2 regions of the Laedolimicola intestinihominis genome follow, and region 2 is predicted to be linked to the other one. Evidence: riboswitches for the same ligand, from Rfam matches in the RefSeq annotation. Region 2 holds a riboswitch; the other holds the start of a gene.
What was found. Region 2 has a riboswitch for FMN ahead of WMO29_RS16280 (ECF transporter S component). Riboswitches for the same ligand answer to the same signal wherever they lie in the genome.

Region 1: another riboswitch for FMN. It lies ahead of WMO29_RS13230 (ECF transporter S component); the one in region 2 lies ahead of WMO29_RS16280 (ECF transporter S component).

The regions. Positions count from the first base shown of each region.
Region 1 is NZ_JBBMFE010000014.1:15,699-19,108, reverse strand. It holds gene WMO29_RS13240 (winged helix-turn-helix transcriptional regulator) at 118-471, opposite strand; gene WMO29_RS13235 (nitroreductase family protein) at 624-1,142, shown strand; FMN riboswitch at 1,241-1,356, shown strand; gene WMO29_RS13230 (ECF transporter S component) at 1,474-2,118, shown strand; gene WMO29_RS13225 (riboflavin kinase) at 2,127-2,819, shown strand; gene WMO29_RS13220 (winged helix-turn-helix domain-containing protein) at 2,990-3,410, shown strand, end outside.
Region 2 is NZ_JBBMFE010000024.1:6,897-10,306, forward strand. It holds gene WMO29_RS16275 (discoidin domain-containing protein) at 1-1,046, shown strand, start outside; FMN riboswitch at 1,106-1,224, shown strand; gene WMO29_RS16280 (ECF transporter S component) at 1,375-2,097, shown strand; gene tsaE (tRNA (adenosine(37)-N6)-threonylcarbamoyltransferase complex ATPase subunit type 1 TsaE) at 2,283-2,711, shown strand; gene tsaB (tRNA (adenosine(37)-N6)-threonylcarbamoyltransferase complex dimerization subunit type 1 TsaB) at 2,713-3,410, shown strand, end outside.

The DNA of each region.
Region 1 (3,410 bases), on a different contig from region 2:
TCTGTCCGGCGCTTCTTTTTATATAAAATAAGGCTGCAAGTATTGCTTCCTGTATTACTTGAAAAAAACATATATAAATTCGACAAACGGCAGTCTACTCTTCCCCAAATAGACTATTTACAGTTTTGAACCACAAGGCGGTGTAATATCCAATCCTTCAAGAAAGTGTATTCCCCAGTTACACATAGAATCTAATACCGGAATGATACTTTTTCCAAAGGCGGTAAGTGAATACAAGGTTTTAGGTGGTTTTTCTGGAATTACTTCTCTGTGAATCATGCCACATTCTTCCAAATCGCGAAGTTGTTGTGAAAGCATTTTAGGTGTGGCTTTTGGAATTAAGCGTTGTAATTCCATGTAGTGCAAAGGTTTTTCTATCAAATGCCAAAGAATGAGAGGTTTATATTTTCCTCCAATCAGAAAAAGTGTGGCTTCCACTGGACAACTAAATTGATCTTTTTGATAATTCATTTTTATATATTCACTCCTTTTTGGGTACTTTCTTTGAGGGAAGTATCTACCTGAAAAGTGCAATCTTGTTATTCTACTGCACCATGTTAAAATTAGTACGACGATTGAACATGTCAACTAAATTATACAGCACCAAGAAAGGATTGACCATGATGAATTTTATTGAGATTGCAAAAAAACGGTATTCTGTACGCAATTACAGTGGCAAAAAAGTGGAGAAAGAGAAGCTTGATAAAATTTTGCAGGCTGCTCATGTTGCACCAACAGCAGCAAACCTACAGCCGGTTCACTTAATTGCAGTAGAAAGCAAAGAGGGACTGGAAAAAATCAGCAAAGGGGCAAATATTTATAATGCTCCTCTTGCAATTATTGTATGTGCAGATCATAACAAAGCATGGGTTCGCCCCTTTGACCAAAAGCAAACCGGAGACATTGACGCAGCTATCCTAACAGACCATATGATGTTGGAGGCAACAGAATTAGGTTTAGGTACCGTATGGGTATGTTACTTTCAGCCTGATGTTATCCGGAAAGAATTTGATTTACCCGATAATTTAGAGCCAATCAATATTTTGGTAATCGGTTATGGAAATGAAGCGCCATCAGATACAGAAAGACATGAACACATGAGGATTCCACTCACTGACTTAGTTTCGTATGAAAAACTGTAACCGAGTATGACTCGATTTCCGAAATACTTCCGAACTATCTTCAACTCATTGCTTCCAAAAATAGTTGATGTTATAATTGCGGGGAAACAACTGAATAAAAGTGTCTTCGGGGCAGGGTGAAATTCCCGATTGGCGGTAAAGTCCGCGAGCGTAAAACGCACGATTTGGTGTAATTCCAAAACCAACAGTATAGTCTGGATGAAAGAAGATATGGTTAGATTTCCGCAGATTTTAAGGGGCTTACTTTCTTTTCTGTGGCCTAATTATAATGTTAACACCCGAAAGACCTTTTCTTTTGGGTGTTAATTTTTTGCCACGGAGGAAAGCAATTATGAACAGTAAAACAAAAAGAGTCACCACTATTGGGATGCTATGTGCGATCACTTATGCCACCATGGTTGTCGGCAGGATTCCGATTATTCTATTCTTAAAGTACGACCCATCCGATGTTATTGTAACTTTGGGCGGCTTTATTTGGGGACCGATGACTTCTTGTATCGTATCTGTCATTGTGGCAATCCTTGAAATGATTACAGTAAGCGATACTGGAATATTAGGTTGTATCATGAATATCGTACAAACACTATCTTTTGCGTGTACGGCATCTGTCATTTACAAAAAAAAGCACACTTTATCTGGTGCAGTGATTGGTCTGGCATCGGGATGGCTCATAACGGTTGTTGTTATGCTGTTGTGGAACTATTTGGTAACACCGCTTTACATGGGGTATCCAAGAGAAGCAGTTGTAGAATTGTTACTTCCTGCCTTTCTTCCATTTAACTTGTTGAAAGGTGGGTTAAATGCATCCATTACCTTTTTACTGTATAAGCCCATAGTTACCGCTTTGAGAAAAAGCGGATATGTTGCTGCTTCGGAAAATGAAGCAAGACAAAAGCATACTGGTCTGCTTATATTGGCAAGTTTTATTATTGTAACTTGTGTTTTGATTATCCTGTCAATGAATGGGATTATATGAGGATTGAAATGAAAGAAAAACTAAATGAGCCTATTTACACACTAACAGGAACCGTTATACATGGCCGAGGTATTGGAAAGCATGTGGGGACACCTACCGCGAACATAGCAATCGAAAAAAAAGATTTTTTGCCAAAGACAGGAGTATATGTGGCAGATATTCTTTTAGGCGATAAGAGATATTACGGTGTTACCCACATTGGGACGCGCCCTACACTTGATAATGATAGCTTTGTTTCAATCGAAACATATATTTTTGATTTTGATAAGGATATATATGGGTGTACGATAACTGTCAACCTATATAAGAAATTGAGGGAAGTCAGAAAATTCAATGAATTATCCTTGCTGCTTGAACAAATTGCGAATGACCGGACAATGGCACAAGAATTTTGGGGATTAAAGCAAACAAATCACACCTTACACATTGATGTTAACCGGCATTGTGTAATATTAGAACAGCAGGAAGTTTATTTATCAACAAACGAATTTGAAGTCCTTTATCTGTTACTGCAATCTCCTCAAACTGCATTCACAAAAGAACAGATTTATGAACAGATTTGGCATGAACCCACAAATAACCATTTGCATGCAGTAGAAAACACGATTTTTCAAATACGAAAAAGGCTAAAGCCATATTGCATGGGACACGAGTATATAAAAACAGTAATTGGCTATGGTTATAAATTCAATTCCGAGTAAGGTGGTAAACACAAGAGCAAATAGCGCCATTCTCAAAATTTTGAAGTCTTCGTGTTCAGCAACCTTTTATAAACAGAAACGGCTCTGATACTATCCCCCAGTTCATTTAGGTTTCACCAAAAACAAGACCACTGCTTATTCATATAGAGAGAAGAAAGGATGTGAACAATATGGGCAAATTTTTAATATTATCCGTTGCAGACCATGAAGAACACATACTCAATAAAATTATGGAAGCCCTTGCAGACGAACCAGAGCTTGACCATATTGCTCTCCCACTCTCGGATGACACTCTCCCCTTTCCGGAGCTTGAGATTCGCCTGAAGGAGCAGGCAGTATTCTGCAGAGGTCAACTTGTTACACTAACTCATCATGAGTTTGCTGTCCTTGCTTATCTGGCTCGCCATCCTGGCTGGGTCTTTTCTGCCAGCCAAATCTATGAGGCTGTGTGGGCTGCGGACGGTGAACACTGCGGTACCGCTGTTGCCAGTGTAATCGGTCAGATCCGTCGCAAGTTGACACCGGATACGCCGAAGGGCGGTTATATCCGGACTGTACTGGGCAGCGGATATAAATTTAACAGTTCTCCAT
Region 2 (3,410 bases):
AGCCGAAGCCTCCGGTAGTGGAGGAGAACAGCCGTGAGGGCTGGACTGCAAGCGCATGCTCCGAGATGCCGGGCATGTCCGGGGACGCCAGCGCCATGGCGGCCATCGACGGCAACACAGGCTCCTGGTGGCATACCAACTATCTGGGCGGCGATACCTGCAGTGGTAAGCACTGGATCGCAGTGGACTTCGGTAAGGAGGAGACCTTTGATCACTTCCTGTATACTGGCCGTGGCGCAGGAAGCAATGGATCTATCAAGGATTACATCCTGGAGATCAAGAACGCGGACGGAACCTACACCACCATCAAGGAGGGCAGCTTCTCCGCAGACAATGCAGCAGATACAGTGGATCTGGGCAAGGAGTACAAGGGTTACGGCTTCCGTCTGACTGCAGTGTCCACACACAACGGACAGAATTTTGCGGCTGCAGTGGAGATGAACATCGGCCTGACCAAAAAGAGCGAGCAGGTAACTGCGCCTGCAATTACAGAGGGCGACGGCAGTCAGTGGAAGAAGGGCGATCTGACCTTCAAGACAGACGCAAAGGATGATACCGTTCTTGGTATCTATGTGGATGATGAGGAGATTTCCAAGGATTCCTATACGGTCAAGAACGGCGTGATCACTCTGACTGAGGCATACCTGAAGACACTGTCCAAGGGAAGCCATACCATGACACTGGTAACCAGAAACGGCGAGGCTACAGCAGACTTTGAGGTACTTTCCGGTTCCGCTGTGATTAATCCGGGCGATAATAAACCGGGCGATAATAAACCGGGCGACAACAAACCGGGTGACAATAAGCCGGGCAATGACAATACCGGTAATACCAAGCCGGGTAATAACAGCACAGACAGCACAACCAGCAGCAGCAATGGCAGCGGCTCTCACAAGGGAAGCGGAAGCTCCGGCAAATCCAACACCCAGAGTACCAATGCGGCAGCTACCGGCGACACCGCTCCGATCGCAGTATGGGCCATGCTCCTGCTGGCAGCAGGCTGCGGCTGCGCGGTTGTCTACACCAAAAGAAAAAAGAATTCCTAAATAAAAAATAGCACTTGCATATTTCCGCAGACAGGCTTATAATACGAGTCAGAAAATGGTTAATTCTTCAGGGCAGGGTGTAATTCCCGACCGGCGGTCATAGTCCGCGAGCCGATAGTTCGGCCGAATCGGTGAGATTCCGATACCGACAGTAAAGTCTGGATGAGAGAAGAAAAGGAAGCGGAATACAGGATCTGGAGAAGATCGACAGCTTTGCTTTTAAGCCCTGAGTATATACAGTACTCAGGGCTTTTTTCGCGGTTATCAAACGCGAAAACCTTAAAGAATTATCCTTTCTAATCTTTATTCGGAAAAGGAGAAATGTAACATGACAAACTTAATGCAAAGTGTAAAGGACAATCTGGCCTTTTTAGGCGTCTGCCTGGTGATTGTGGTGGCGATTTTTGTGGTAGCCGGCCTGACGGAGAAGGCTCTCCGGCAGAAAAATTCCATGGCTCGAACCAATTCCCCGGCTCGCCGGGTGGCACTGGTTGGCGTATTTTCGGCGATTGCGGCGGTACTGATGCTTTTTGAGCTGCCCCTGTGGTTTGCGCCCAGCTTCTACGAGTTGGATTTCAGCGAAATTCCGGTACTGATCTGTGCTTTCGCCATGGGACCTGTGGCAGGCGTGGCCACCGAACTCTGTAAGGTGCTTTTGAAGCTTGTGCTGAAGGGAACGACGACCGCATTTGTCGGCGACTTTGCGAACTTCGTGGTGGGCTGCAGCTTGGTACTCCCGGCTTCCATCGTATATTACATAAGAAAGAATAAGAAAATGGCCATCTGCGGCCTGGCGCTGGGAACTCTGATTATGACCATTTTCGGAAGCGGCTTCAACGCCCTCTATCTGCTGCCGAAGTTCTCTGAACTGTTTGGCATGCCCATGGACGCGATCATCGGTATGGGAACCGCCATCAACAGCAGTATTCACAGCGTCTGGACCCTGGTGTTCTTCGCGGTCGTGCCGTTCAACATCCTGAAGGGCGTGGTGGTATCCGCCATTACCATGCTGCTCTACAAGCATATCAGTCCGATTCTGAAAAAGCACTAGGTGCTCACGGAATCACTGGACAGTACAAAAGGGAAATGCTATAATAAAGCCGCAGAAACGGCCAAAAAAGCAAACAAGAGCCTCGCAGCCTCTGCGGGGCTTTTGTTTTGCGAGCAATGAGTGAAAGCGAAACCGCAAAGGCTGCTTCTTATATTTTGTTACGAAGATTTATATGAGGTATTAAGATGATAAAGGAAACATTTTCAGAGACAGACACCAGAGCCTTTGGTGAGATGCTGGGTCGGAAAGCCGTTCCCGGAACCGTTTACACCCTGACCGGCGACCTGGGCGTGGGTAAGACCGTATTTACCCAGGGATTTGCGAAGGGCCTGGGCGTCACCGAGCATGTAAACAGTCCCACCTTCACCATCGTACAGGAATATGAGGATGGCCGCCTTCCTTTCTATCATTTCGATGTGTACCGTATCGGCGATATCGAGGAAATGGACGAAATCGGCTATGAGGATTATTTCTATGGCGAGGGTGTCTGCCTGATTGAGTGGGCGGAGCTCATTGAGGAGCTGCTCCCGAAGAAGCGCACAGAGATTCTGATTGAAAAAGACCTGGAAAAGGGCTTTGATTACCGGAAAATAACCGTGGAGGAGATGGAATAACATGAAGATATTAGGACTGGACAGCTCAGGACTGGTGGCGTCCGTAGCGGTGGTAGAGGACGACGGAGTGAACAGCAATCTCCTGGCGGAGTACACGGTCAACTACAAGAAGACCCATTCCCAGACCCTGCTCCCCATGCTGGACGAGATTGCCAATATGATCGAACTGGATCTGAACGCCATCGATGCCATTGCCGTGGCAGGAGGACCCGGTTCCTTTACGGGACTGCGCATCGGTTCTGCAACTGCTAAGGGACTTGGTCTGGCGCTCGGCAAGCCGCTGGTACACATTCCTACTGTGGACGCCCTGGCTTATAATTTATACGGAACCGATAAAATTATCTGCCCGCTGATGGACGCCCGCAGAAATCAGGTTTATACCGGTATTTACGAATTTCAGGGAGACAAGCTGGTGGTGTTGGAGCCTCAGATGGCAGTCGGCATCGAAGTAATTGCAGAGAAGTTATGTATACTTGAAAAGGATGTAATTTTCCTGGGTGACGGCGTGCCGGTCTTCCGCCAGGTACTGACTGACGAGCTCATGAAGGGCGTAAGTTTCTCCTTTGCCCCGGCTCATGTCAATAAGCAGCGGGCTGCAGCGGTAGCCATGCTGGCCGTATCCTATGTCCGCGCCGGAAAGACAGAGACAGCGGCGGAGCATCGTCCCGATTACCTGCGTCTGTCCCAGGCAGAGCGGGA